DNA from 3 places in the Aquamicrobium segne genome. Region 1 is predicted to be linked to each of the others. Evidence: predicted binding sites of a transcription regulator. Region 1 holds the regulator's gene; each other region holds the start of a gene.

Region 1 (10,083 bases):
CGACCCGGTCGTGTGCTGCCGATGATGATGTTAAGCTTATATGTCACTGTCAAAAATTCCTGTTATGCGATCATGAAAACGATCTTCAAGAAATGGGATTTCAGCACTCGCCGGACAAGAGAAGATTTCTCATGGGCTCAGCTTCAATTGGTGACAGTGCGTTCACTTTTCATGGACAATGGCGCTCAAAACCGCAAAAATCACCGCCCGTAAAATATATTTTTTACATGTACCGGCCAGCGCCAGGGCAACACAGCCACCATGTCAAATCGCACGGAAAGCCGGGCATGATCTGGCTGGCGCGACAGCCAGATATCGGCTGTTGCTTCAATGCGGCGCTGCGACTGGTACGAAATCGCCTCCATTGCCGCAAGCAGCGAGCGCCGCGCCTTGACCTCGACAATCAGCACCAGATCGCCACGCCGGGCAATCAGGTCGATCTCACCTGATTTTGTGCGATAGCGACGCTCCAGAATGCGAAACCCCTTTGCCATCAAGGCCAGTCCCGCCAGCCATTCACTACGCTGACCGTGGCGGTGGGCCTTGCGGCGGCGCGATATGCTGTCAGCCACCGCCGCTTTCCTTCAGGCCAAGCAAACGCCGGTAAAGGTCAGGCTTGGGTTGACCGGTCATCCGCGCGGCCTCTGCTGCTGCCTTGGAAGCGGGCATTTCAACAGAAAGAGCCATTAAAAGCGCATCAATATCAGCAGGCACCGCCTCTTCTTCTATTGGCGGCCCCACACAGATCACCACCTCGCCCTTGGGCGCATCAGCCTGTGCATAATGGGTTGCCAGTTCCTGCAAGGAGCCATGACGGGCTTCTTCAAAAGCCTTGGTCAATTCCCGGCACACAGCAGCCTTGCGCGCTGCCCCCAACACCTCAACCATGCTGGCAAGAGTTTGCGCCACCCGGCGCGGCGATTCAAAAAAGATCAGCGTTGCCGCAACCCCGCGCCATTGCTCCAGCCGGCTTTGCCGCTGACCGGCTTTGACCGGCAAAAAGCCTGCAAATAAAAACGCATCCGAAGGCAGGCCCGAAATGGTCAGCGCAGCAAGGGCGGCAGATGGCCCCGGCACCGGCACAACTCGTAAACCGCGCTCCAGCGCTTCACCCGCCAGCCGGTAGCCGGGATCGGAAACCAATGGCGTTCCGGCATCTGAAATCAGCGCCACGCTTTTGCCCGCCTCCAGCGCCTCGATCAGTTTTGGACCGGCCTCTGCTGCATTATGCTCATGATAGGCGGTGGTGCGGCGGCGAATGCCATAACGCTCCAGCAAGATGCGCGACACACGTGTATCTTCGCAGACCAGCACATCGGCTGCCGCCAGCGTTTCCAGCGCGCGAATGGTGATGTCACGCAAGTTACCGATCGGTGTCGCTACCAGATAAAGTGCCGGTTCCAGCACCTGCACCGGAAATTCAGCCTGCCCGATCAGGAAGGAGCGTTTGTGCTGCTGGGTTACGTGTTTTTCCATCACAGTCCTGTGGCATGGATCAGCCGCTATTGCAAAATCAGGGCAAAACTGGCTCAGGACGCCAGTGCGGCCACCAGAGAATTGAGCACGATCATCCCGGCAGGTGTGGCGCGCAGGCGTGAATTGCCAACCGGCTCAACAAGCCCCTCTTCTTGCAAAATGGCAAGCTGGCGTGCTGGCAATATGCGCTCCGACAGCGCCTCAAACCGGGCAATATCAATGCCCTCAACCAGCCGCAGCCCCATCATTAAAAACTCGTCGGCCTCTTCTTCACGGGCCAGGCGCTCACCATCGACAACGCCATGCCCCCGGCTTTCAACCAGCCCGGCCCATGTCTCCGGATGGCGCTCTGTCATCGTCACCACCCGTGTGCCCTCTTCGACAAAGCGGCCATGAGCGCCGGGACCAATTCCGACATATTCACCATAGCGCCAATAGACCAGATTATGGCGGCTTTCCGCACCGGGGCGGGCATGGTTTGACACTTCATAGGCAGGCAGGCCCCGTGCGGACGTCACGCCTTGCGTCAACTGATAAAGATCAGCCGATAAATCTGCCTCCGGCATTATAAATTTTCCGGCACTGTGCAGCCTGTGAAAAGCCGTGCCTTCCTCAATGGTCAGTTGGTAGAGCGACAAATGATCGGCGGCATGGCCGATGGCCTCATCAAGCTCTTTTTCCCATGCTTCCAGCGTCTGGCCGGGACGTGCATAGATCAGGTCAAAAGACAGACGCGGAAAAATTTCACGCGCCAGCTTGATAGCATGAAGGGCCTCCGACACATCATGCAGGCGCCCTAAAAAGCGCAAATCAGCATCGTTGAGCGCCTGCACGCCCAGCGACACACGATTGACGCCCGCCGCCCGATAGCCGCGAAAACGCTCCGCCTCAACCGAAGACGGATTGGCCTCCATCGTTATTTCAATATCGGGCAGCACCGACCAGTTGCGCGCCACCTCATTCAATATGGCATCAACGGTGGCAGGCTCCATCAGCGAGGGTGTGCCGCCGCCAATGAAGATGGAGGTAACTTCGCGTGCTCCGGTGCGCGCCCGCATCCACGCCATTTCAGCGGCGAAGGCGCGCACATAGCGCTGCTGATCTATCTTCTGGTGCCGCACATGGCTGTTGAAGTCACAATAAGGGCATTTGGCCGCGCAAAACGGCCAGTGCAGATAGATCCCAAAACCGGGTGAACGATCGAGCCTCACGCCACTCCCAATCTTGCACGGGCAAATTTCTGGAACGCACGGGCGCGGTGTGACAAGGCTTCAGCATCCCCCGGCTTCCAGCCATGTTTTTGCTGCGCCGTCATTTCACCAAAGGTTAGTGCATGGCCATCGGGCAAAAAGGCCGGATCATAGCCAAAGCCAAGCTCACCACGCGGCGGCCACACCATCCGGCCCTCGACTTCACCGCGATAATATTCCGCCTCACCATTGGCAAAGGCAAGGCAGATCACCGCAACAAAACGCCCGCTGCGCTGTTGTGGCTCAATCGCGCCTGCCTCTTGCAAGGCCGCTTCCGCCTTTTCCATGGCCATGACAAAATCGCGTTTGCCGCCCTCAATCTCAGCCCAATTCGCGGTATAAACACCCGGATCGCCATTCAGCGCGTCAATGCACAGGCCTGAATCGTCAGAAAGTGCAGGCAGGCCCGTCGCCTTTGCCGCCGCAAACGCCTTGATATAGGCATTTTCTTCAAAAGTCGTGCCGGTTTCCTCCGGCTCAGGCAGACCAAATTCACGCGCAGATCTTGCCTCAAAGCCAAACGGGGCCATCAGGTCGGCAAATTCGCGCAGCTTGCCCTCATTATGGCTGGCGACAATAATCTTCTTGTCCAAAGGTTGCATGGCAGGGCCTTTAAAAGCATCGAACCCAAAAGTCTTGGAACATGATGATTTTCTTGAACCATCATGCTTCAAATCTTTGTTTATACGCATGATCTTGTCTGAAAAGTCTGCAACTTTTCTAGGATCATGCTCTCAAGCAACCGCCAGCCTCTGCAATTCCACCAGCCGGGAAATACCGCTGCGGGCAAGGCCCAACAATTCTGCAAAATCAGCTTCAGAAAAAGGCTCGCCTTCGGCCGTACCCTGAATTTCAACAATGCCGCCCTTGCCGGTCATGACAAAATTGGCATCGGTTCCGGCAGCAGAATCTTCCAGATAATCCAGGTCGATCACCGGCGCACCATTATAGAGGCCACAGGAAATAGCTGCGACATGATCTTTCAAAACGCGCTGCACACTCACCATCTGGCGCGCCTCCATCCAGCTCAGGCAATCATGCAGCGCAATCCAGGCGCCGGTAATGGCCGCCGTGCGTGTGCCCCCATCAGCCTGCAACACATCGCAGTCAATGGTGATCTGCCGCTCACCCAGCGCCTGCATATCAACGACAGCGCGCAAGGAACGGCCAATCAGACGCTGGATTTCCTGTGTGCGGCCACCCTGCTTGCCTGCCGCTGCTTCACGGCGCATCCGCTCACCCGTCGAGCGCGGCAACATTCCATATTCAGCCGTCACCCAGCCCTTGCCGGAATTGCGCATCCAGCCCGGCACTTTTTCCTCAAGGCTTGCCGTGCACAACACATGCGTGTCACCAAATTTGACGAGACAGGAGCCTTCGGCATGTCTGGAAAAGCCACGCTCAAAAGAGATGGAGCGCATTTCATCGGGCTGGCGTTTGGAAGGGCGCATATTGGTCTTTCTAAAAAAGTGTGCAGGTTTTGAAGCGGCTTGTAGCCTCCGCAGCCCCGATGCGCAAAGGAAAAGGGCAGCTTGCACTGGTGGTGAACCCATCTATATCCTTGTCACAGAGGTTTTTTCAGATGACAAAACACAGTTCGTCGCCAACATCACCGCAGGCCATGTCGCAATGGCAATCGCTGGATGCACGCTCACGTGATATTTTCCGGCGCATTGTCGATTCTTACCTGCATGATGGCGATCCGGTGGGGTCGCGCAGCCTGTCGCGCATTCTGCCAGCCTCGCTTTCACCTGCCACGATCCGCAATGTGATGAGCGACCTGGAGCATCTGGGCCTGATCTATGCGCCCCATGTTTCGGCCGGACGGCTGCCCACACAAGCGGGTTTGCGCTTCTTTGTCGATGCCTTCATGGAAATCGGCGATCTGGGCGATGAGGAACGCCGCAGCATCGAAACCCAGATCAAGGCCTCGGGCCAGGACAATTCACTTGAACATATTTTGACCGAAGCCAGCCAGTTGCTGTCTGGTGTCTCGCGTGGGGCCGGGCTGGTGCTGACCGCCAAGAGCGAGGCAGCCCTCAAACATATCGAATTCATCCAGCTTGACCCCGACAAGGCGCTGACCGTGCTGGTGTCGCGCAATGGCGATGTTGAAAACCGCATCATCGACCTGCCGGAGGGAGTGACCGCCTCACAACTGCATGAGGCGTCCAATTTCCTTAATGCCCATATACGCGGTCGCACTCTGGCTGAAGCCAAGACAGAAATTGCCCGCATCAAGGAAGAAACACGCGCTGCCCTCGATACTTTATCGCAGGATCTGGTAGAAAAAGGACTGGCGGTGTGGGCGGGTACCGAAAGCGATCTGCCTTCGCGGCTGATTGTGCGGGGACGGGCAAATCTGCTGGAAAACATCACCGCGCAAGCCGATATGGAACTGCTCAAGAACCTGTTTGACGATCTGGAAACACAGGATGGGCTTTTACAACTGCTCGACCTTGCCGAGGAAGGACCGGGGGTGCGTATTTTCATCGGCTCGGAAAACAAGCTGTTTTCGCTGTCCGGCTCCTCGGTGGTCGTTGCCCCTTACCGGGATGCGCAAGCCCGCATTGTCGGCGCACTTGGCGTCATTGGCCCGACGCGGCTCAACTATGCCCGTATCGTTCCCATGGTCGATTATACGGCGCAGATCGTCTCACGCCTGCTGCGTTAAAGCATTTTGTAAGTACAGATGGCACCATCTGACGTCGCACAAATGCGGTTAAAATCTCAACTCGCATCGCCCAGATAACGGGCGCTGGGCAGAATGGTCAAAGGCTGCAATTCCCCCTCTGCCATCGGCGCAAAAAGCAGCCGCCGCTCCCACTGGGTGGAGCGGAAGAAAGGAAAGCGCGTATAGAAGCGGTCGCGATTGGCAAGGGCGTTGGTGCGAAACAGCATGACCTTGTTGAACACGCCCGGATAGGCGCGCGCTTCGCTGATCTGCTGTGAATAATAGACACGCTTGTAAAAACCGGCATGGTCTTCACGCACGGTCGACAGGCCATAAGGGGCATTGAAATACTCGCAAGCCATGCCCGCCAGCCGCAGCGTCACATAAACCAGTTGCGGGTAAATGCGCGTCCATTCCGGGTCTGAAGCCAGTCGGCTCATGCACACGAACGTGTCACCCGCCTCCAGCATCGGCATCACAATATCGCCAAATGCCTGCACAGAAGGCGAGAACGGGGTTTCCAGCGTCACGTGATGGATGCGCATGGTGGAGATCAGGTTTTGATCTACATAGACACCAAATCTGTAGACATTGGGCGTCTCATCCAGCGCGTCACTGATGATATGCGTATCAGCATCAGGAACCATGTCATTGAAGCGGTAAGCCTTGTAACGCAGGCGATAAATATCCTCCAGATCCTCGCCCCGGTCGCAGCGGCGATATTCAGAGCGGTTGAGAAGTTCAAAAACCTTGTCGGAAAAACCTGAACTGGCTGGGCCCGACCTTAGCTGCCTTGTATCCGCACTCAGCTTCAATTGCCGGATTGCCATCAACTTACCTGTGTTCGAGCGCACTCATAAGGTAAGCGTAGAAGCACACATGTAAAATTTTAATTAAATAACACCGAAGCCACAAGCAAAGTCTCAACTTAATGTCGCGCCAGAGGCAATGACCGTATCATGCGCAAAAGGCCAGCGCGTGGTTGACATGGTTTCAATGCCTGAAGCGCTCAAGGCGGCGCCAAACAAAAACCCCTGAACAAGGTCAGGATCGATATGCTGCGACAGGGTGCGAAGCTGCTCGAATGTTTCAACACCTTCAATCGTCACCGTCAGCCCCAGTGAACGCGACAGGGACACAATGCCTTTAAGCAGTTCCAGCGAGCGTGAGCTTTGGGTCACATCCGACAGGAAGGAACGGTCAATCTTGACCTTGTCGAGCGGCAGCTTGTGCAGATAGCTCAGGCTGGAATAGCCGGTGCCGAAATCATCAAGCGCAATGCGCACACCCAGCAATTTCAAATCTTTAAGAATCTGGCCTGTTTCCGACTTGTCATCCAAAAGAGCTGTTTCAGTCACCTCCACTTCAAGGCGATGCGGGGCAAGCCCCGCTGCGTCGAGCGCATCACGAACCTTGTCAACCACCTCTCGATTGCGAAAGTCCTTGGCCGACAGATTGACCGAAACACTCGTATGTTCGGGCCATCTTGCACATTCGATACAGGCGGCATTCAGCATAAAGGTGCTGATCTGCGAAATAATCCCCATCTCTTCCGCCAGCGGAATGAAAATACCCGGCGAGATCGGCCCGAACTCTGGATGATCCCAGCGGCAGAGCGCCTCACAACCGGCAATACGCATCGTGGTCATGGCGACGATAGGCTGGTAAACAATACGCAATGTGCCGGTTTCAACGGCGTTGCGCAGGTCCATCTTCATTTTCTGGCGGTCGCGGAAAGCATCGTCCATCGAAGATTCAAAAAGCTGCCAGCCATTCTTGCCCAGATCCTTGGCCTTGTAGAGCGCCAGATCGGCCTTGACGATCATATCATCGACCTCACTCATGCCGACCCGGCAAAGAACAGCCCCCGCACTCACCTGAATGCGCAGCAAATGGCCCGCAACATCAACATCGCCCTGCAGCCCGGCAAAAACTTCATCCATCAAGCGGGCAAGATGATCCTCACCCTTCACATGATCGAAAAACAGCATGAACTCATCGCCACCAAAGCGACCAACCTTGACACCGGGAGCAACAAAAAGGGCAAGCCGTTCAGCCACGGCATAGATCAGTCCATCGCCCACCGGATGGCCGACCATATCATTGACACTCTTGAAATCATCAAGATCGACAATGACAAGGGCGCAATAACGGGTCTGATCCCCGCTGTTTAGACTTTCACCCACCAGTTCGTGAAAATAAGCACGGTTGAGCAGGCCGGTAAGGCTGTCATAACGGGCCATGAAGCGAATATGCTCTTCGGTTTGAACGCGTGCACTCACATCCTCAAATGTGATGACCCCGAGTTCCTGACTGCCTTCGCGCGCGGAAAATTCATAATGCTGCCCATTGGAAAATCCGACCAGAACCTTGCCGCCCCGGCCTTCGCGCAAGGCTTTTGTCAATTTCTTTTCGATAAATTCGCAATCCTTGCGCGTCAGCATCCCGCTCACCACGCCGCGCATGAGCAGCGAGCGCACCGTGCGCCCAAGCAGGTCATCGGGAGAGTTAAACGACATCAGACGGGCCGCTTCGGCATTGGCCACCACCACCTTGCCCTCCGGATCGAGCATGACAAGCCCGTGCGGCATGGTGTTGAGCGCCCGATTGAAGCGCTGCGCCAGGCGACTGGCCAGCTTTTCAGCCGAGATGGCTGAAAACAGCACATCCCGCACCGTGTCGGCATAACGGTGAATGGCCAGCAGAAATGGACCCGACAACAGGCCCAGCGTCACATGGTAAAAATCGCCACGCAAAATGAAACCCAGCGCCATTGGACCGGCCAGCATCAGGATGAGGATATTGACCATGCGCGGCGAGCCATAATTGCGACCGGCAATGCCGGTTGCAGTCGCCAGAACAATACAGACCGCTGCAATCTCGGAAAAGGCGTCCTGCGCGGAATAGATGGCGACGAGGCAGAAGGTTCCCAGCACAAGGCCATGCATCGAACCATAGATAATATAATGGTTTTCGCGGCTGCGCGCCTCCTCGCGGTTCTTGATAGCCGGCAAGGCGCAGTAATGGCGCATATTGAGAACACGCACCACGCCGACAAACGCCAATACGACTGCCAGCATCAGAAAGAGCGTGTCTCCAGACTTGGCCCAGACCAGCGCCATCAGCGCTGTTTGCGCCGAAATTCCGATGGCAAGCGTAAAAGCGTCGCGGAACAATGTCTCCACGAACGGAATATAAACGTCGTCAGGCAGTTCTTTTTTTTTGGTCGTGGTCACATCCGGCACTCACCCCACGCCGCCAAGGATGACATCATCGCCTTAAGAAAACTTTTAAAGCATTTTTTCGCCAGATGGAAACCTCTGACGCAAGTACAAAATGGCCCTCCACGTCTGGGCGCGCAACAGCATTCTGTCATGACCGGCTTTCGTCCACAGATGCCCAGCTTTCTTCTACCGAAATAAAGTGGGCATGGCATATGCGCCAAAAATCTCCTATTCAAAGGAAGATAATTCTCAGCCATGTACCGGACCTTGCAGATGACGCAGCCCTTGATCGCCGTCTCCACAGACGTGAAAGAATTTGAAAACTACATCTGGCACGCAGCCCCCCAACAATATCTGGAAGCGGTGCTCAATGGCGCCGGAGCACTGCCCGTCATGCTGCCTTCATTGGGAGAGCGTCTCGATCTAGACGCCTTGCTGTCAGCGGTTGATGGCGTGATGCTGACCGGCTCCAGATCAAATGTCCATCCCGCCCTTTATGGTGGCGATGCTGGCGAGGAAAACGGCCCCTATGACATTGCTCGTGATTCCACCACCATGCCGCTGATCCGAAAGACGATCGAGCGCGGTGTACCGCTGCTGGCCATTTGCCGGGGCATTCAGGAACTCAATGTCGCCCTTGGCGGCACGCTGGCCACAGAAATTCAGGAACAAGAGGGCAATCTCGATCACCGCGCTCCGGTCAGTGACAATCAAGATGAGCGTTTCGCCATCCGCCAGACTGTGACAGTCAAGCCCGGAACCTGTCTTGCCAGCGTGTTTGGCACAGGCACTATTGATGTCAACTCCGTGCACCGGCAGGCCACCGGGCGTCTGGCGCCCGGCCTTCAGATCGAGGCGCTGGCCGAGGACGGAACGGTGGAAGCCGTTTCGGTCAAGGAGGCAAAAGCCTTTGCAGTGGGTGTGCAATGGCACCCCGAATACTGGCTGAAATCCGACACTGCATCGCAAAAGCTGTTTACGGCATTCGGTGATGCCGTGCGCCAACACGCGGCTGCAAAGCAGGCAAACCGCAACGCGGCGGAATAGGCTGTAAAACCAGCGCTATCTTGCCTTTACATGTGCGGTTTCCGGCACTGGCGTCAGCGCTTTTTTCTCGACAAACCACGAAACGAGATTATCCACGCATAAATCGGCCATGGCGCGGCGTGTGCGCACCGATGCCGAAGCAATATGCGGCAGAAGCACTGTATTAGGGGCGCCAAGCAGCACCTGCGGCACATGCGGTTCATCGGCAAACACATCAAGACCGGCAGCCGCAATCGTGCCATCCTCCAAAGCTGCTGCCAATGCCTCTTCATCAACAGTGCTGCCGCGCCCCGTATTGATCAACACACCTTCAGGGCCAAGCGCCTTCAGGATGCGGGCATTGATCGCCTTTTGCGTTTCCGCACCGCCAGGCGCAATGCACACCAGCGTATCAACGGCTTTGGCAAGCCCT
Region 2 (10,083 bases), on a different contig from region 1:
CTTGACGGTATCGGTCATCGGTTCGCCATGATATTTGGCCCGCCGCTAAGGGCATGTGGCCTGAATTTACCTGTTTTAAAAAATGCGCGGGAAGCGCGCCATAATCCCCGGCGGCTGCGGATAGGCCAAGGCTCACCTTAACCCGCCCGGAGCACCGGGCTGGTAATTCGTATGGCAAAGGTAGCGTGATGCGGCTGGCGTCTCATAGCCGCGCTTCTACCCCATGAACGCCCAAGAATAAAGCCGCCAGAGCAGGATGATTTTTTCTTCAATCATTATCCTGCTCTAAGATTTTGTTTTAGTCGCATTTATACGACGCCAGATGATTTCATCTGTACTCGCAAAATGCTCCGGGATCATGCGCTACATGGTAAAGTCGAAGCGATAGCTTGCCGAGGCGCCGAGTGTAAACTGGTTGCGGCTTCCCCGCTCACGCACAATGCTGGAATCAGCGGCCGGTCCCATCAGTCGTGAATATTCGCCAAACAGGCTGGTGGTGACCGGATCGCTTACCTTCCAGGTGACGGCCCCGCCCACACCCATGCTGCGAATGCCGCCACCGGGATCATATTCGCTTAAGCCCGAACGCTGTGCTTCTGCTGTACTGACACCATAATAGGCATCAAAATATTTTGCTGAGGCAAAAGACAGGCGCGGCCCGCCGGAAAGGCGGACTTCCGGTGTAACATCATGGAACGCATCCACCGCAATATCGGAAATAACGCCCTTGTGAGCGCGCACCCCATGACGAATTTCAGCGCGCATGCGCATCCAGTCCAGCGGATAGAACTCAAAGAAACCGCCAATCTCACCGCCCCAGCGTACAGGGTCCAGCCCGCGTATCGCATCCTCGTCATTGTCGCGCTTCCAGAGGAATTTGCCGTTCAGACCTGCCCGAAAATCGCCCTGATCGATCAGCGCCAACGAAATATTGTCATTGCGTGATGAAAAGCGGACCGCATTGCCAGCCTTGCCAAGTGAAATAATGGGAGTTGCGCTAAACAGATATTTTTTGCTGCCCTCAAAGTCAGGCGCAATCATGCCGGTAGCACCAATGGTCAGATACCAGTCACCGGAGAGCCAGGATTCTGCCGCAGATGTTGACACCGGGCTGCCAAATGCAGCCAGGACCGTCAAAATCGACGTAATTTTCAACGCTTTCATATTTCACCAATCACCCGGTACAAAGTCCCCCGCAGATAATGATGCCAGATTTGGTAAAATTTGCTTTAAATTCATTCCTTTATAATGCGCTGTATGCTGGACAGCATATTGACACAAGATTAAGTTGCGCGACGGCGGGGCATTCAATCAGGAGAGGCGACATGACTTTTGAAGCTAAGTCACTTAACGAGGTTTCAAGTGAAATCCGTAACAAATGGGGATGGTTTCTGGCGCTGGGCGTCCTGCTGCTCATCCTTGGCGGCGTCGCATTCGGCAATCTGTTTATTGCCACTATTGCATCGGTCTATTTCATCGGTTGGCTGATGCTGGTTTCAGGTTGTGTCGGCGTCATCCACGCTTTTGGTGTCAAATCCTGGGGGCGTTTTTTCCTCTGGTTTGCCAGTGGTCTGCTTTATGCTTTGGCTGGTATTTTTACCTTTTACAATCCCACACTTGCCTCGGTCATCTTCACTTTCCTGCTGGCGGCAGCGCTGGTTGGATCGGGCGCCTTGCGCGCCTGGGTCGGCTATCAGAACTGGGAGCAGAATGGTTCTGGATGGATCGTAACCGCTGGCCTGGTCACCATTCTTGCAGGTGTGATCATCGCCCTTGGCTGGCCGGTCAACAGCCTGCGCATTCTGGGCCTGTTCCTGGCAATCGACCTGATTTTCCAGGGCTGGGCACTGATTGCCTTCAGCCTTGCGCTCAGAAAATAAAATATTTTGTGATGCCAGATGACACTATCTGCACTCGCAAAATGCGCTAGAGCGCCGTGCGTCCTATCGGACGCACAAAGGACGCTCTAACTCTTTGAATGAGCATCGGAGTTATCCAAAAACCGATTCTACTTTTTGGTCCGATGCGCTAAAAACTTACACTGGCATCAAGGGCTGACAAGGGTCTCATGCCAGCCAGAAGCGCCCTCGCCTCTTGCTCGTCGCGCCTCATCTGCGCGACGAGTTCGTCAAGCCCGTTGAATTTTTCTTCACCACGCAAATAGCTGAAGAAAGAGACGGAACAGTCCTCACCATAAAGACTGTCTGAAAAATCAAAAACAAAAGTCTCCAGCAGCGGTGCGCCATTGTCGTCGACGGTCGGGCGGCGGCCAAAACTGGCAACCCCGTCATGCAGGCTGCCATCAGCCCGGCGAAACCTGACCGCATAAACACCTTCACGCAGTTCAACCGATTCCGGCAGGCGCATATTCGCCGTTGGAAAGCCCAGCGTCCGCCCCAGTTTTTGCCCGTTTATGACCGTCTCGCGCACAGTAAAGCGATAACCAAGCTGTCCGGCGGCCTCTGCCACATGGCCTTGTGCCAGCAATTGCCGAATGCCACTGGAAGAAATGATGTGCGCAGCCTCATCGCGAAAGGCATCGACCAGCGTCACCCCAAATCCATGGCGCCTGCCTGCATTCGTTAGAAATTCCGGCCCGCCTTCACGATCCTTGCCGAAATGAAAATTAAAACCGGTCACCGCATGGCAGATGCCAAGATTGTCCCGCAGGATTGATGTGATGAATGCCTCTGCCGATTTTTCAGACAGATCGTCAGTAAAAGCCTGCTCAACCACGGCAGAAAAGCCGAGATTGTTCAGCAATTGCGCCTTCATTTCAGGCGGGGTGAGAACAAACAGCGGGGATCGAGGCCGGAAAAATTTGCGTGGATGCGGATTGAAGGTCAAAACCAGTGCGGGCCTGTTGCGCTGTCGTGCTTCTGCCAGCGCAGTTTCAAGAACAGCCTGATGGCCGCGATGCACACCATCAAAATTCCCGATGGCGACCACACCATCACGCAAATGCTCAGGCAATGGCCCGGTTCCGGCAATTCGCTCCAGCATTTGAGACCTGCCTATCGCAGCCGTGGCATGACCGCCACAGGTGTGTAACCATGCGTTTTCAAAAATTCGGCCAGTTTTTGCGGGTCCGGGGTCAGTGCCTCGCCATAATCACGCGCATGAATGCCGCCTGAAATATAAAGTGCGGCCAGATCATTGTCGGATGCGCCCTTGATGTCGGTCATCATACCATCGCCAATGGCCAGAATTTCATGGCGCTCCAGATTGTGCCCGCTGCTCTCGACAGCCGCTTTCAAGGCAGCCTCATAGATTGGCCTGTGAGGCTTGCCGGCAATCAATGTGCGCCCTCCCATTTGCGCATAATCTCTGGCAATCGCGCCTGCACACCAGATCAGCCTGTCACCACGCTCCACCACAATATCGGGATTGGCGCAGATGAATGGCAAATTGCGCGAGCGCAAGCGCGCAAGCATGTCATGATAATCCTCCGGCGTCTCGGCCTCATCATCAAACAGCCCTGTGCAGACAACAGCTTGCGCCTCAAACTCCTCGACCAGTTCAACATCGAGGCCATCATAGATATTGGTGTCACGATCAGGGCCGATATGAAAAATGCGGCGCGGACCTTCCGCAATCAGGTCGCGTGTCACATCCCCGGAACTGACCAGCCTGTCATAAGTGTCGTCCGGCACCCCGATTTCACGCATTTGCCTGATGACATCGGCGCCCAGCCGAGGTGAATTGGTGATCATCACCACCGTTGTTCCGCGGTCGCGCGCGGCTTTAAGTGCGGCGGTTGCTGGCGCAAAATGCTCAATGCCATTGTGAACCACGCCCCAGACATCGCAGAAGATGGCAGTATAACGCCCTGATATGGTTTCAAGTGAGGCAATAAGGGGAGAAGAAACCGGCATATCGGCTGGTGCATCCATCATTTCAAATCTGTGTCTATGTGTTGTTTCCATGCAGGGATTAGCCGATACGCCCTGCCCTGTCATCATCATTCCAGTCCGATCAGGATCGGGACTGGTTAATCCCGGCTTAAAAAGCAATCTCATTTTGCACCTGTCATGCAAACCTGAAATTCAGTTGTCTATGTAATTTTAATCTCAGTTTTATTTCTACGCATGATCTTGTCCAAAGAAGAACCTGCGATTTTTTAAGACCATGCTCAAAATTTGGCAGCGGGGATTTGAGCCAGATGTTAAAAAAATTCCTGTCCGATATACGTGGCAACTATGCCATGATAACCGGATTGATCATGGCGCCGCTCTTTGGTGCAGTCGCACTTGCGGTTGATTATTCGGAAATGTCACGCCAGCGCGTGGCCACGCAAAACGCACTGGATGCGGCCAATGTAGCCACAGCGCGCGAGTTGCAATCGGGTATAAGTGATGCGCAAGCCATCACCTATGCCAATAATTTCTATTACACCAATCTGCGTCAGGTCTCACCGGATAAAAGTACACTCAATGTCAGATTGCCAAGCCAGGTGGTCGGCGGCGGCACCATGGAAATGTGCGCCACTTTAAATTATTCACCTTATTTCATGCCCGCTTCTGCAAGACTGATGGGCAAGCAGTCGCGTGATTTCGACTTCATCACCTGTTCGCAAGTGCGGCTGAAAAATACGCTGGAAGTGGCTCTGGTGCTGGATAATTCCGGGTCCATGGACACAAAAGGAACCGGCTCGTCGCAGACACGCATGCAATTGCTGAAAAAGGCTGCTGATGAACTGATCACCACCATGGTGCAGCAGGCCGACAGCGTAAAGCAACTGGAAAAACCCATCCAGTTTGCCGTGGTGCCGTTTGCCGCTTCGGTCAATGTGGGCAAGGACAACAAGAATGAGCCCTGGATGGACACGCGCGGTGTATCCCCCATCCATCATGAGAATTTTAACTGGGCAAGTTTCAACTGGCCCCGCCGCAAGATTCAAAAGCGCAGCGACGGCGTTTATGTCAAAACTGGAACTGACTGGGGCTCGCAGGAAGGCGACATTGTCACCCGCTTTACGCTTTATGATGAGTTGAAATATTACACCGACAGAAACAATACCAGAACCGCATCTTTTGCCGAATGGGATGGCTGTGTCGAGCAACGGCCCTACCCTTATGATGTGACCAATGAACCGGCGCGGCAAAACAACCCTGCTTCCCTGTTTGTGCCGATGTTTTATCCTGACAATGTCGCCAATGGTTATAATGACTGGCCGACACGAAACTCCGGCAGCTATTCGGCATCCTTTTCATGGGACCCGCAAGTGGGCAGCGGCAGGAATGTGACAGGTAATAATCTGTCCAGCTACATGCCCAAATATTTCGATATGCGCGTTACTGCTTCAGGCAGGACAGAACAACTCGGCTTTGTCGCACCTTATGGCTCGGCCAAACTTGCATCTGGAAAAGGCCCCAATGGCAGTTGCACCACTTCTGCGCTCACGCCGCTGGTTGATGTAACCAACGCAGCCGGCATGAAGAAGATCAAGGATGCAATCTCTGCCATGCAACCTTCAGGCGGCACCAGTGTGGGCAGCGGTCTGGGCTGGGGCTGGCGTCTGCTGGCCAGTGACGGCCCCTTTCCGCTCGGACGGCCTGAAACGGATCGCGGCAATGACAAGGTGGTCATTTTGCTGACTGATGGCGCCAATACCTATTATACGCCCGGAACTCTTTCACCCCTCAATGCCAGCGCGTCCCGCGCCAGTGACCAGGAAAGCCAAAGGTCAATCTATGCAGATTACGGCTTTCAGGCTCCTTTTGAGAAAACCACCACCTATGGCCGTCTCTTTATGGGGCTGACCAGCAATATCAACAAAAACAGCCACAGCAATGACAATTACTCACGCGCCATGAATGAAAGGCTGCAAATCCTGTGCGACAATGCCAAGGCTGCAGGGATAATGATCATGACTGTGGGGCTGGATCTGGAAGCGGAAGCCAGAAGAGACAGCAAGGTGCGCGATCAGATTGAGGGAATGAAGAATTGTTCTTCCAACTCCCGCAACCGACGTGATCCTGACAATCCGGCCAAGCCAGCCAAGCTGTTCTGGAACGCTTCAGGCAATGATTTATCCAATGCGTTTCGCGAAATTGCCGATGAATTGTCCAATCTGCGCATCACCGGCTAAAATTTATATTTATAAAGGCCGGCGCCATCCGGCCTTTATAAAAAAAATCCTGCCTGCTAAAAGCCATGATCTGAAGTCTATCAGGGCATCATGAAACAATCTCTGGCCCTGCCTGCTGCTGACACACCCTGTTGCAACCGCCGCACCCTGATCCTGGGTGCGGGTGCTTTTACCCTTGCCGGACTGGCCGGATGCGGCTCTCTTCCGGGCAAGGGAGCCGGTGGTGGCGCCTCTGCGTCAGCACAGACGGCAATGATGAAAATTCGCAAGCAAGCAGGGCTATCTGCTCTGTCAAGCGATCACCAATTGGAACGCGCCGCCCTTCAGCAGGCCCATTATATGGCCGCCAGCGGCAGGATGGATCACACAACCGGCATTGGCAAAGGCTTTGCTGCACGGATAAAAAGCAACAGGATCAAGGGGGCTGTGGCTGAAAACATCGCTGAAGGGCGCATGGACAGCGCCCGCGCCATCACCATGTGGATGAATTCCGCACCCCATCGGCGCAATATGCTGGATGGGCGCTTTACCCGTTTTGGCCTTGCCTGGGCCAGCCATCCTTCGCGCCCCGAATGGCGCTATTGGGCGATAATCCTGGCCAGCTAAAGCATTTTGCAGCCAGATACTTCCATCTGGCGTCGCAAGAATGCGGCTAAAACAAATATTTAAAGCATTTTAAAATCTTTCAAACTCGCTCCTTGACTCTGTTTGAAGCGCTCACTATCTCAGCCCCGTTAGCACTCTCATACTGTGAGTGCCAACAGGTCCGGTACTGCCGGATAGAGGAATTCTTTCTCATCATCATGACCTGAGGAAATCAAACAAATGGCACAAACGAAGTTCCGCCCGCTTCATGACCGCGTGGTCGTTCGCCGGGTCGAATCCGAAGAAAAAACGGCTGGTGGCATCATCATCCCCGACACAGCCAAGGAAAAGCCGCAGGAAGGCGAAATTGTCGCCGTAGGTTCCGGCGCCCGTGACGAAAGCGGCAAGATTGTCGCCCTTGATGTCAAGGCTGGCGATCGTGTTCTGTTCGGCAAGTGGTCGGGCACCGAAGTGAAGCTCAATGGCGAAGACCTTCTGATCATGAAGGAATCCGACATTATGGGCATCATCGGCTGATCTGCTGACCCCTTTCTCACCATTCACTGCAATCCGCATTTCGGGCCACAGGCCCAGGAGTAAGCAATGGCTGCCAAAGACGTAAAATTCTCCCGTGATGCCCGCGAGCGCATGCTGCGCGGCGTCAACATCCTTGCCGACGCGGTCAAGGTCACCCTTGGTCCCAAGGGCCGCAACGTTGTTATCGACAAGTCCTTCGGCGCTCCGCGCATCACCAAGGACGGCGTTTCCGTCGCCAAGGAAATCGAACTGGAAGACAAGTTCGAGAACATGGGCGCTCAGCTCGTTCGCGAAGTCGCTTCCAAGACCAATGACAAGGCCGGTGACGGCACCACCACCGCCACGGTTCTGACCCAGGCCATCGTTCAGGAAGGCCACAAGGCTGTTGCCGCCGGCATGAACCCGATGGATCTGAAGCGCGGCATCGATCAGGCTGTTGCCGAAGTTGTTGCTGATCTTCTCAAGAAGGCCACCAAGATCAAGACTTCGGAAGAAGTTGCCCAGGTCGGCACCATTTCCTCCAATGGCGAAAAAGAAATCGGCGAGATGATCGCCAAGGCCATGCAGAAGGTTGGCAACGAGGGTGTCATCACCGTCGAGGAAGCCAAGACGGCCGAGACCGAGCTTGAAGTCGTCGAAGGCATGCAGTTTGATCGTGGCTATCTGTCGCCTTACTTCATCACCAACCCTGACAAGATGGTTGCCGAGCTTGAGGATGTTTACATCCTGCTTCACGAAAAGAAGCTCTCCAACCTGCAGGCCATGCTGCCGGTTCTTGAGGCTGTCGTTCAGACCTCGAAGCCCCTGCTCATCATTGCCGAAGACGTTGAAGGCGAGGCTCTGGCTACGCTGGTCGTCAACAAGCTGCGTGGCGGCCTGAAGATTGCCGCTGTCAAGGCTCCCGGCTTTGGTGATCGCCGCAAGGCCATGCTGGAAGACATCGCCATCCTTACCGGTGGTCAGGTCATCTCCGAAGATCTCGGCATCAAGCTGGAAAACGTCAGCATCGACATGCTGGGCCGCGCCAAGCGGGTGCGCATCGAGAAGGAAAATACCACCATCGTTGATGGCGCCGGTCAGAAGAACGAGATCGAAGCCCGCGTTGGCCAGATCAAGGCTCAGATCGAAGAGACCACTTCCGACTACGACCGCGAAAAACTTCAGGAACGTCTTGCCAAGCTGGCTGGTGGCGTTGCTGTCATCCGCGTTGGCGGTTCGACCGAAGTTGAGGTCAAGGAAAAGAAGGATCGCGTTGACGATGCTCTGAACGCCACGCGCGCTGCCGTTGAAGAAGGCATCGTCCCCGGTGGCGGTGTTGCCCTGCTGCGTGCAACGCAGGCCATCAAGACTGAAGGCGCCAATGCCGATCAGGCTGCCGGTATTGCCATCGTTCGCCGCGCCCTTCAGGCTCCGGCTCGCCAGATTGCCAACAATGCGGGTGCGGAAGCCTCCATCATTGTCGGCAAGATCCTTGAAAACGACAGCGTCACCTTCGGCTACAATGCTGCGACCGACGAATATGGCGATCTGATCCAGCTCGGCATTGTCGATCCGGTCAAGGTTGTGCGCACAGCCCTTCAGGATGCGGCTTCCGTAGCCGGTCTGCTGGTCACCACCGAAGCCATGATTGCTGATGCTCCGCGCAAGGAAGCTGCAGCTCCTGCCATGCCTGACATGGGTGGCATGGGCGGCATGGGTGGCATGGGCTTCTAAGAAAGTCCTGATACCGATTGGAAAGGGCGGCTTTAAGTCGCCCTTTTCTTTATCTTCATTCCTTTGCAAAATATGTCCGGCTTTGTCCGCATCGCTGCCCTTGGGAAGTTCAAACGATTTGAATATTTTCCCGACCATTCTTTTCTTGAAGCTGGAAGAGCAAAGCGATAGGCCAAAGCTATCCTAATCCTCATTTTCAGGAGACCGGCAGTGAGCGCTCACCAGACCAGAACCGAAACCGATACGTTTGGCCCGATCGAAGTGGCTGCCGATCGCTATTGGGGTGCTCAGGCGCAACGCTCCCTCGACAATTTCAGGATCGGCTGGGAAAAGCAGCCAGCCTCGATCATTCGTGCGCTGGGCATCGTCAAGCGTGCCGCTGCCGAAACCAATATGGAACTGGGCAAGCTTGATCCGGCCATCGGCGCTTCTGTTGTGGAAGCGGCACAAGACGTTATCGACGGCAAGCTTGATGAGCATTTTCCGCTGGTGGTCTGGCAAACCGGCTCCGGCACCCAGTCCAACATGAATACCAATGAGGTGATCTCCAACCGGGCCATTGAAAAGCTTGGCGGCAAAATGGGCTCCAAAAAGCCGATCCATCCCAATGATCACGTCAATATGAGTCAGTCGTCCAACGATACCTACCCAACGGCCATGCATATTGCCTGTGCCGAGCAGGTGGTTCACGATCTATTGCCTGCACTCAAACATATATATGCAGCGCTTGACGCCAAGGCCAAAGCCTTTGACCATATTGTCAAGATCGGCCGCACCCACACGCAAGATGCAACGCCGCTGACGCTGGGACAGGAATTTTCCGGCTATGCGCAGCAGGTCAAGAACGGCATTGAGCGGATTGAAATGACGCTGCCCGCATTGATGGAACTGGCGCAGGGCGGTACTGCCGTTGGCACCGGGCTGAACGCTCCGTTTGGCTTTGCCGAAAAAGTGGCTGAAAAGATTTCAGCCATCACCGGTCTTGCGTTCACCTCGGCCCCCAACAAGTTCGAGGCGCTTGCCGCCCATGACGCCATGGTGTTCACGCATGGTGCAATCAACACGGTGGCCATGTCGCTGTTCAAGATTGCCAATGATATCCGCTTTCTTGGCTCTGGCCCGCGCGCTGGTCTGGGTGAGCTTGCCCTGCCGGAAAA
Region 3 (10,083 bases), on a different contig from region 1:
GTCGGTAGCGGTGCGCCGATCACCGCGCCCTGCATCTGGTGCATGAATAGTGGCCCGACGGAGCGCGCGGCCGGGTCGAGCAGCAGCCCCGTTATCTCTCCGTAGAGCGTCTGTGGCGAGACGCGGGCAATCGCCTGCTGCCACTCAAAGCGGTTGAGCACGCTCGTCGGATCAAACGGGTCGATCGGCGCGACGATGCCGGCCAGCAGCGGCGCGATCATGCCCCAGAACACCGTCAGCACCAGCCAGACCGACAGCGCCGCCAAGGCCGAGGTGGCAGGCGAGCGGATGACGGTCGAGAATGCGATGGCAAGCGCGAGCCAGACACCGGCATAGGCGACCGTCGCGGCAAGCCACGAGATGCCGCGCACGATATCCGCGCCCGACGGCGGCAGGCCTAGGAAAAGCATGCCGAGCCCGACCATCATCAACCAAAGCGTCAGCAATGCGATTGCGATGACCAACAGGCCGCCAAGGAATTTTCCGAATAGCACGGCGTCGCGATAGATCGGCTGGGCAAGCAGCCGGCTCATGGTGCGCCGGTTGAACTCGCCGTTGATGGCGTCGAAGCCGAGCGCGATCGCTACTAGCGGCAGCAGGAAGCCGAGGAAGGCGGCAAAGGACGGCAGCGGTTCACGCGCCACGGTGAACAGCTTGAGGAACAGATAGGCGTCCTCGGCGGTTGTCTCGCGGATTCGGTCGATGGCGCCGTACACCGCGCCGATCGCGGTGAGAAGCACCAGTAGCATGATGAGATGCATGCGGGCGCTGGTCATATGATCGGCGGCTTCCTTGAGCGCGACCGTGCCGACGCCCCTGAACGGAGAATCTTCACGCTGCATTGGCAACCTCCCTGAAATAGCGGTTGTAGGCGTCGTCGAGGCGGGCGCGGCGCAGGTCGAGGTTCTTCAGTCTGCCGCCGGCCTCGACCACGAGTTTTGCAAGATCGGACCGCACGTCACGCGTCGCCTCGACCTGCCAGAGGCCGTGGGAGGCGGCTGCAACCGACGTCACGCCGTCGGTCTTGTCCGCGAGTTGGCCGAGGTCGATCCCATCGGCCTCAACATCGATGACGAAGGAACCGTGCCCGATCTTCGTGGCCAGTTCCTCGATGGTGCCGAAGAAGCCGATGCGCCCCTTGTTGAACAGCGCCACGCGGCTGCATATCGACTGCACCACGTCGAGCATATGCGAGGACAGCAGGATGGTCATGCCGCCGCGCGACAGGTCGAGGATGAGGTCGAGCAGTTCCTGCGTCGATTGCGGATCGAGGCCCGAGGTCGGCTCGTCGAGGATCGCTATCCTGCAGTCGCGCATCAGCAATTCGGCAATGCCGAGGCGCTGGCGCATGCCCCGCGAATAGGTGGCGACCGGACGGTCCGCGCCTTCCGTCAGCCGCACCTTGTCGAGTGCTGCCGCGATGCGCTCCTTCGCCGGTTCGCGCGACATGCCGGCGAGCTTCGCCGTATAGGCGAGGTTTTCCCTGCCGGTCATCGTGTCGTAGAAGCCGACGGAGTCCGGCAGGTAGCCGACCTCGCGCTTGACCTCCAGTGGCCGGCGCAGCGGGTCCTTGCCGAGAATGCTGACGCTTCCTTCGCTTGCTTCGGTCAGACCGAGCAGCATCAGGATCGTCGTGGTCTTGCCGGCGCCGTTTGGGCCAAGCAGGCCGATCACCTCACCCTGGTTGACGGAGAGGTCGATGCCGGCCACGGCCACCGCGTCGCCATAGCGCTTGGCAAGGCCCTTCGCTTCGAGAACGATCGTACTCATCGCCGCCCATACCTCATGACTGCACCGCCCAGCACCAGAACCGCGACGGCGATCACGCCAAGCCCGGCAGCGCCCCACAGGGTGGAGGTCTTCACAGTAACGCGGAACTGCACGTTTTCGGAGACGGTGTCGTTGGAGGCCCGCACCGACACCATGTAATCGCCGGCGATCGCCTGTTCAGACGGGGTGATTTTTACATTGACCTCGCCGGTGGAGTTCGGCGCGATCTGGGCAACTTCCTTCGGCTCGAACTCGACGGTCCAACCGGAGGGCGGCGTGGCGGAAAGCTCCAGATCGGTCGCGGGAGCAGTTCCGGTGTTGACGAGCGTGAAGGTGAAGCTCGACTCCCTGCCGGCTACCGCCTCGCCAGACAGGCGCTCCTGCGGGCCGACGATGGCGAGTTGCGGTTCGCCTGTTACGTCGAGACTGAGCTGGGTGGTCCCGGAAAGCCCTTCGCCGGAAACCTCGAACCCGGCTTCATAGCGCCCGGCCGCGACCCCACGCGATGGGATCACCTCCATTGTCACCGTCTCCGTGGCGCCTGCGGCGATGGGCAGGCCGGTGATCTCTTCCGAGCCATAACCCTTCTTGAAGCGTGTCTGGAAGCCGGCCGGCACGCTGGCTGTCAGATTGAACAGCCCGTCTTCCGCACCTTCGTTCTTCACCTTGATCTTGAAGGAGAAGGTCGAGCGCGCTGTGCCGCGTAACGCAGGCAATTCGGGCTCAAGCGAAAGGCCGGAGGCGGCCTCCTCGGTTTCCGACAGGCGTACCACAAGCGGCAGGGTCACCGTCTCAGTTGCGGTGCGGGCGCGGACCTCGATGGCATGTTCGCCGTCGGTGGAAGCACCTTCCGGCGGGGTGAGTTCGAGCGTCAGCCGCTCGGTCGAATCCGGCGAGACGATCGCTGCCGTCACCTCGCGGCCGCCGCCCTTCAGTGACCACGCCCAGCCTTCCGGCACGCCCGACACTTCGATCGTGGCGCGCTGGGGCGGCAGCTTTTCATTGCGCAACGACAGCGAAACCGACTGTGTTTCGCCCGGCTTGATGGTCATCTCGGGCCAGGACGTCGTCAGCCAGAAGCCGCTGAGTTCGGCAGATTGCTGCGCCGCAGGAGTTTCCTGTGCGCCAAGCGGCAGCGGCGCCATCAGCGTTGCGCCGAGCGCGGCTGCCATCAATGTTGCGGTAAATGTCCTCATCATGTTCTCCCCTATTCACAACGAACAGTCAGCAAAGCGGAAGGCACGCCCTAACGAATGACGAGCAGGAGCCGCGCCCCTCCGCGGAAAAGTTCGAACGCGATTGTGCCGCGCGTTTCGCCGAGCAGCCGCGTCAGTTCGGCCACGGTCCCGACCGGCCGGCGGTTGACGGCGACGATGACGTCGCCGGTGCGCAGACCTGCCTGTGCGGCGGGACTGCCCGGAGCCACGTTAGCGACCAGCACGTTGCCGGACGCATCCTGGAAATCCGCACCGGCCAGACGGTCGGGCATGGCTCTCGCCGAGGCGCGCGAGGGACCTGTTTCGCCACTCACCGTCATGGTGGCGGTCTGGCGGATGCCCTCGCGCAGATAGGCGATCTCCACCCGCGAGCCCGCGGGCGACAGGCCGATGCGGTTGCGCAAATCTGCCGAACCTGCGATCTCGCGCCCGTCGACGGCGACGATAATGTCACTGGCCTGAATGCCGGCTTCGGCAGCGGGCGAGCCGTCTTCAACGCTGGCGACAACGGCGCCGAAGCTGGCATCGATGCCCAGAGCCTCGGCAAGGTCGGGCGTCAGGTCCTGGATCGAGACGCCGATGCGTCCGCGCCGGACCTCGCCATGCGCGATTAGCTGCGTCATCACCGCCGATGCCATGTCGATGGGAACGGCGAAGCCGATGCCGACATTGCCGCCGGCCGGCGCGATGATCGCGGTGTTGATACCGACAAGCTGGCCGTTCGCCGTCACCAGCGCGCCGCCCGAATTGCCGGGATTGATCGAGGCGTCGGTCTGGATGAAGTCTTCATAGCCTTCGACGTTCAGCCCGCTGCGGCTCAGCGCGCTGACGATGCCGGAGGTGACGGTCTGGCCGAGCCCGAACGGATTGCCGATGGCGACCACATTGTCGCCGACGCGCAGACGCGACGGATCGCCCAGCCGCAGGGCGGTCAGGTTTGACGCATCAACCCTGAGCAGGGCGATGTCGGTCGCCTTGTCGCTGCCGACCAGTTCGGCCGTGAAGCGGCGGCGATCCTTCAGCGTCACCGCGATCTCGCTCGCGCCGTCGACGACATGGTGGTTGGTGAGAATGTAACCCTTGTCCGCGTCGACGATGACGCCGGACCCGGCGCTCATGCGGGGCCTTTGCTGCGGCATCTGCGGCAGGTCGAAGAAGCGCCGGAAATAGGGATCGTTGAAGAGCGGGTTGGTTTCGGCAGACGCGCGAGACGTGACCGCGATGTTGACCACCGCGGGCGTGATCTCCTCCAGAACATCGGGCAACGAACGCTCGACACGCACGCCGGATGCCACATCCTGTGCGGCAACGGGCGGCACAGCGCCACCGGAAAACGACAATGCAAGGCACGTGAGAAGGATGGCGACAATCTGCGGGGCGCGAGGCAGGCCGATGAACATTGTCGATCTCCCGATATTTTTCCTTCGTGTAGGATACGGCGCTGCCGTCGCACCGGAAGAGATCTTCCGCCGCCGGTCATTCCCGCGCCTGGTTCGATTGGAAATGAACCCCGCCCGGAGGCGAGGTTCCCGGATCATTGTGGCCGGCCGTCTCGCGAGAGGGACGACACCTGCGCCGCCGCATGGAACATCAGCGCCGAGGCCGCCGTGCGCCGATCCCATCCAGCCATCACCAGCCTGTCGAGCAAAGATTCGAACAGCGGGGCCAATGCCATGCGCGCTTCCGCATCGTGCGACAGGAACTCGGCCGGGGGATGATGCGGCACAGGCACACGGTCAAAGTCTGGCATGAGGCTCATGTCAGTCTCCAATCTATGCTTTGCTCCTGACCGCTCCCGACATGGGAGCGGTCACTTTCAGCGCGAGATGGTCAGAAGTCCATGCCGCCCGCGGGCATCGCCGGGGCTGCTTCCTTCTTCGGCTTTTCAGCGATCATCGCCTCGGTGGTCACCAGCAAGCCGGCGACGGACGCCGCGTCCTGCAAGGCAGTACGCACCACCTTGGCCGGGTCTATGACCCCCTGTGCGAAGAGATCGCCATACTCGTCGGTCTGGGCGTTCCACCCGTAAGCAAAATCGGGCTTCTCCCGCAGCTTGCCGACGATGATCGAACCTTCGGCGCCGGCATTTTCGGCGATCTGGCGCACCGGCGCCTCGATGGCCCGGCGCACGATCTCCACGCCGTGCTTCTGGTCGACATTGTCGGTCTGGATACTGTCGAGTGCCTTCTGCGCACGCAGCAGCGCCACGCCGCCGCCCGGCAGAATACCCTCCTCAACAGCCGCGCGGGTCGCATGCAACGCGTCATCGACGCGGTCCTTCTTCTCCTTGACCTCGACCTCGGTCGCACCGCCGACGCGGATCACCGCGACGCCGCCGGCGAGCTTGGCCAGCCGCTCCTGAAGCTTCTCGCGGTCGTAATCGGAGGTCGTCTCCTCGATCTGCGCCTTGATCTGCTTCACGCGGCCTTCGATCTCGGCTTTTGAACCAGCGCCATCGACGATGGTGGTGTTCTCCTTCTCGATGACGACCTTCTTGGCGCGGCCGAGCATCTCCAGCGTGACATTCTCCAGCTTGATGCCGAGATCCTCGCTGATCGCGGTGCCGCCGGTGAGGATGGCGATGTCCTCCAGCATGGCCTTGCGGCGATCGCCGAAGCCCGGCGCCTTGACGGCCGCGACCTTCAAGCCACCGCGCAGACGGTTGACGACCAGCGTGGCCAGCGCCTCGCCCTCGACATCCTCGGCGATGATGACCAGCGGCTTGCCGGACTGGACGACCGCTTCGAGCACGGGAAGCATGGCTTGAAGGTTGGAGAGCTTCTTTTCATGGATAAGGACATAGGGATCCTCGAACTCGACCCGCATCTTGTCCTGATTGGTGATGAAGTAGGGCGAGAGATAGCCGCGGTCGAACTGCATGCCCTCGACCACTTCCAGCTCGGTCTCAGCAGTCTTGGCTTCCTCGACGGTGATGACGCCCTCATTGCCGACTTTCTGCATCGCTTCCGCGAGGAAACGTCCGATCTCGGAATCACCATTGGCGGAGATGGTACCGACCTGGGCGATCTCGTCGTTCTTCGAGATCTTGCGCGCATTGGCTTTGAGTTCGGCGACAACCGCGTCCACAGCCTTGTCGATGCCACGCTTCAGGTCCATCGGGTTCATGCCCGACGCGACGGCCTTGGCGCCTTCCTTGACGATGGCCTGCGCCAGAACGGTCGCGGTCGTGGTGCCGTCGCCGGCCAGATCGTTGGTCTTGGAGGCAACTTCGCGAACGAGCTGCGCGCCCATGTTCTCGAACTTGTCCTCGAGCTCAATTTCCTTGGCGACGGAAACGCCGTCCTTGGTGATACGCGGCGCGCCGAACGATTTGTCGATGACGACGTTGCGTCCCTTGGGGCCGAGCGTCACCTTGACGGCATTGGCGAGAATGTCGACGCCGCGCAGCATCTTCTCGCGGGCTTCGGTGTTGAATTTGACTTCTTTGGCAGCCATTGGATCACTCCTTCTATAGGCAGCTTTCATTGACTGGTTGATGATCGAAGAATCCGTCAGGCGGCCTTCTTCAGCGTGGCGGTCTGCTCGATCACGCCCATCACGTCGCTTTCCTTCATGATGAGCAGGTCTTCGCCGTTCAGCCGGATCTCGGTGCCGGACCATTTGCCAAACAGGATGCGGTCCCCGACCCTGACGTCGAGCTCAATGATCTTGCCCGCATCGTCGCGGGCACCGGGGCCGACCGCGATCACTTCGCCTTCGCTCGGCTTTTCCTTGGCAGTGTCAGGAATGATGATGCCACCGGCCGACTTTTCTTCGGCTTCGATGCGGCGGACCAGGATACGGTCATGCAATGGACGGAACGTCATATCGTTCTCCTTTCAGGACAAACAGATTGTGAGAGGTCCCTGCGCTCCGGTCCGCTGAGAACCAGAGCGAGGCCGCGCAACCCTTAACGGCGTTACGCGCATATCGATCTGGTTTCGATGAATTGAGATTTCAAGAGGAAAGAATAAAAAATTATCACTCACCTCGACCGGCTGCTAGCAGCATGAAAACATGTAATAATTTGCTTGTCGGGCATAACAGATATCTTGAAATTTTGTGCATATGAGCCAAAATCCTTTCATCAGCGTGCATCATGCGCACGCCTGGCAATCTTGAGACAGATCGGAGTTTTGGAACAACACGACAGGAAGGAGGGCAACGATGCGTAGAAGCGGTTTTTCGATGATCATTCCATCACTCGCGCCACGAGCCGAAGACATTGCGCTAGACCGGCTCTTGTCGCCAGCCTGCCACTACCGGCATCCCGAGGATGTGCTGCGCGACGACACGCTCGAACGCAGCGAAAAACGCGCTATCCTGGCATCATGGGCATCTGATGCGTGCGCTGTTGAGTCAATGCCGACGCTACGCCAGCCGCCGGGTGCGGATAAGCCAGTTTCGTTCGATATCATCATGGACGCGCTGCGGCGTCTTGATCGCGACGACATCGGGGCGGACGATGCCGTATGCGGATCCGCAGACCATCACCATCGTCTTCACGCATGAAACGACAAAGGAGAGACATATGCCAGCGATCGTCAGTCGTGAATTCCGGATGCAGATGGAAGGCTACGGCCTGACCACAGCCGAAATCCACTATCACCTGCCGGATCACCCGAGCCTGTTGCAGGTCTATGTCTGGCAGGATTACGACCTCGCCCCGAAATTTCCCGAACTGCGCGGCTTTCTGGACTACTGGACCGAGACGCTGGAGGGCGCGCTGCACTCCGTGCGCGTCGCCCACCACCGTCTGATCCAGCCATCAGAATGGAAAGCCGTCGACGGGATCATATCCGTTCACTGAAGCCCGGCGGGAATTCCCTGATAGCTACCGAGAGTACCCCGAACTCGCGTGCGTCGTGCTCCCTGAACGAGGCCCGCTCGCATTGCAGCCTTCATGAAGCTCCGGCGCGCCTCCTTCGCAGAGCGCCATCCGTCGAGTGCGTCCCGACAGGCAGCAATGGCATTCCGCCAACGACGTCCACGTGCCCAGTCCGGCCATTCGCGCTCAAGGCATTCCAGTGCTTCGAAGCTTGTGGCCACTTTCCGAAATCCGGTATGTGGCATACGCAGAATTACTGGCTCAGTGAACATAATGTCAGCCATTACTTTCTCCTTGTTTTCTGATCGTCTTTTAAGAGCAAGCAACTGATCGTTCTGAACGATCATGGATGATCTGGGCATCCCAACGTGCCTCTTCAACCCTCCATCCGCAGCTCAGTCCAGGCCGTCATCATCAGGTTCAAGCAGATCGATGAGTTGGCCGACGCGCGTGCCCGGCAGCGGTCGCCCTTCGCTCATCAACGCCTCATCATTGTGGAGCCAATTCCAGGCCTCGCGAAGTTCATCCGCGCTTGCCCCGGTTGCGACAAGCGTGGCAGCCAGATCGTCATCTATATGGCCAAGGACTGAAACGATGTCTTCATAGGTCATGGCAGGTCTCCATTCATATTAACAACCAACTCATCAGATGGTGGAGTTGTTCTCAAATTCCAGCAGGCTGAAATCGCTGTAGAAATTTTCTGCCGTCACCCTCTTGAAACTCTGAAATGAAGGAACCAGATCGATTGTGCGCCGCTGCCACTACGGGGCGGCGCCGGCCAAAAGCCGTACAATCTTGTACCCATGTTGCTTCAAGGAGGATGTGGCTATGAGAACCACTTTCGATTTTTCTCCCCTGTTCCGGTCGAGCATCGGCTTCGACCGTCTGGTCAATGCGCTGGAGGCAGCCAGCCGCGCCGAGAGCATCGACAACTGGCCGCCCTATGACATCGCAAAGACTGACGAAGAGGACTACCGCATCACCATGGCGGTGGCCGGCTTCAGCGAAGACGAGCTTTCCATCACGCAGGAGCAAAACATGCTTCTCGTGGCGGGCAGCAAAACCACCGACGAGAATGCGCAGTATCTGCATCGCGGCATTGCCGGACGCTCGTTCCAGCGTCGCTTCCAGCTCGCCGACCACGTACGAGTTGAAGGCGCGACTCTCGTCAACGGCCTCCTGACAATCGATCTTCGGCGTGAGATCCCGGAGGAGATGAAGCCTCGTCGGATTGCGATCTCGTCGCAGGAGAAGACGATGCAGATTGAATCCTCTTCGCACACCAACGAGCAGATCGCAGCCTGACGCTTTTGTCAGTCTACGGATCGCCAGCGCCGGGCCACGCGTCCGGCGCCATCGGCGAAGCTGTGTCCAATTGTTCAGAACAGAAGGAGAGTAACCATGAACGTACGTGACCTGATCCCCTGGGGCCGTGACACGAGCAGCAATCAGGCTCCCGCTGTCTATCGTGAAGAGGACCGCAATCCGTTCCTGTCGCTGCACCGGGAAGTCAATCGCCTGTTCGATGATGTCTTTCGCTCGTTTGATCGAAACCTGCCAGCTTTTGACTCTCTGGCTTCCTTCGGACGGGGGTGGCCAAGCCTCGAAATCTCCGAGACTGAAAAGGAGGTCCGCATAACCGCGGAAGTGCCAGGTCTGGAGGAAAAGGACATCGAACTGGTTCTGGATGACGGTGTGCTGACGCTAAGAGGCGAAAAGCGATCTGAGACCGAGGACAAGGACAAGCAGTTCTCGGAACGCTTCTACGGCCGTTTCGAGCGCCGTATCCCGGTTGGAAGGGAAATCGTCGAGGACAAGATCGACGCCAGGTTCAGGAATGGCGTGCTCAACCTCGTCCTTCCCAAGACCGAAAAGGCACAGTCGCAGGTAAAACGCATAGCGATCAAGAGCTGACGACGGTTTCTGCGCCGGCGGGTTCGTTGCGCCCGTCGGCGCCGACCTTCACCGATCACGGAGGAAGAACCATGAACATTGCTGCAAGAAGGACATCAATGGCAGATGGTCCTGTCGACCGGGCCGTGCCGGGAGCCAACGACAATCGTCGCACGATGCTGTCAATGGGACGCTCCTTATTCCCCAGCGATGCCGTGGCCAGGATCTACCGCCCATCTCGCTCGGCGACTACCAGTGCTCCGCCGCGCGATCAATGGAAGCTCGTGCTCGAGGCGCGCAGCCCGTCTTTTATCGAACCGCTCATGGGCTACACCGGCAGCCGGGACACACTGAAGCAGGTCGATCTTAAGTTCC

What was found. The regulator HrcA, encoded in region 1, represses chaperone genes, less so after heat shock. The targets are predictions, from matches to a motif close to GTTAGCACTCNCNNNNNGNGAGTGCTAAC.
Region 2: the regulator HrcA is predicted to act here: its motif matches at 6,825-6,853, upstream of groES (co-chaperone GroES).
Region 3: the regulator HrcA is predicted to act here: its motif matches at 6,965-6,993, upstream of ACFPLB_RS06875 (co-chaperone GroES).

What each region holds. Positions count from the first base shown of each region.
Region 1 is NZ_JBHSLL010000012.1:108,128-118,210, reverse strand. It holds gene ACFPLB_RS03710 (NADPH-dependent FMN reductase) at 1-47, opposite strand, end outside; gene ACFPLB_RS03705 (YraN family protein) at 201-572, opposite strand; gene rsmI (16S rRNA (cytidine(1402)-2'-O)-methyltransferase) at 565-1,476, opposite strand; gene hemW (radical SAM family heme chaperone HemW) at 1,530-2,687, opposite strand; gene rdgB (RdgB/HAM1 family non-canonical purine NTP pyrophosphatase) at 2,684-3,328, opposite strand; gene rph (ribonuclease PH) at 3,461-4,177, opposite strand; gene hrcA (heat-inducible transcriptional repressor HrcA) at 4,348-5,400, shown strand; gene ACFPLB_RS03675 (N-acyl amino acid synthase FeeM domain-containing protein) at 5,457-6,230, opposite strand; gene ACFPLB_RS03670 (putative bifunctional diguanylate cyclase/phosphodiesterase) at 6,324-8,636, opposite strand; gene ACFPLB_RS03665 (gamma-glutamyl-gamma-aminobutyrate hydrolase family protein) at 8,898-9,671, shown strand; gene ACFPLB_RS03660 (2-hydroxyacid dehydrogenase) at 9,687-10,083, opposite strand, start outside.
Region 2 is NZ_JBHSLL010000023.1:49,349-59,431, reverse strand. It holds gene ileS (isoleucine--tRNA ligase) at 1-18, opposite strand, end outside; gene ACFPLB_RS08615 (MipA/OmpV family protein) at 364-1,164, opposite strand; gene ACFPLB_RS08610 (HdeD family acid-resistance protein) at 1,326-1,880, shown strand; gene ACFPLB_RS08605 (bifunctional riboflavin kinase/FAD synthetase) at 2,029-3,003, opposite strand; gene ACFPLB_RS08600 (TIGR01459 family HAD-type hydrolase) at 3,015-3,875, opposite strand; gene ACFPLB_RS08595 (TadE/TadG family type IV pilus assembly protein) at 4,163-6,091, shown strand; gene ACFPLB_RS08590 (CAP domain-containing protein) at 6,182-6,697, shown strand; gene groES (co-chaperone GroES) at 6,917-7,213, shown strand; gene groL (chaperonin GroEL) at 7,280-8,926, shown strand; gene fumC (class II fumarate hydratase) at 9,137-10,083, shown strand, end outside.
Region 3 is NZ_JBHSLL010000018.1:1,101-11,183, reverse strand. It holds gene ACFPLB_RS06905 (ABC transporter permease) at 1-842, opposite strand, end outside; gene ACFPLB_RS06900 (ABC transporter ATP-binding protein) at 832-1,770, opposite strand; gene ACFPLB_RS06895 (COG1470 family protein) at 1,767-2,969, opposite strand; gene ACFPLB_RS06890 (DegQ family serine endoprotease) at 3,017-4,387, opposite strand; gene ACFPLB_RS06885 (hypothetical protein) at 4,522-4,746, opposite strand; gene groL (chaperonin GroEL) at 4,818-6,443, opposite strand; gene ACFPLB_RS06875 (co-chaperone GroES) at 6,500-6,814, opposite strand; gene ACFPLB_RS06870 (hypothetical protein) at 7,155-7,499, shown strand; gene ACFPLB_RS06865 (usg protein) at 7,519-7,797, shown strand; gene ACFPLB_RS06860 (DUF982 domain-containing protein) at 7,791-8,087, opposite strand; gene ACFPLB_RS06855 (hypothetical protein) at 8,211-8,426, opposite strand; gene ACFPLB_RS06850 (Hsp20 family protein) at 8,644-9,120, shown strand; gene ACFPLB_RS06845 (Hsp20/alpha crystallin family protein) at 9,217-9,729, shown strand; gene ACFPLB_RS06840 (NADH dehydrogenase ubiquinone Fe-S protein 4) at 9,801-10,083, shown strand, end outside.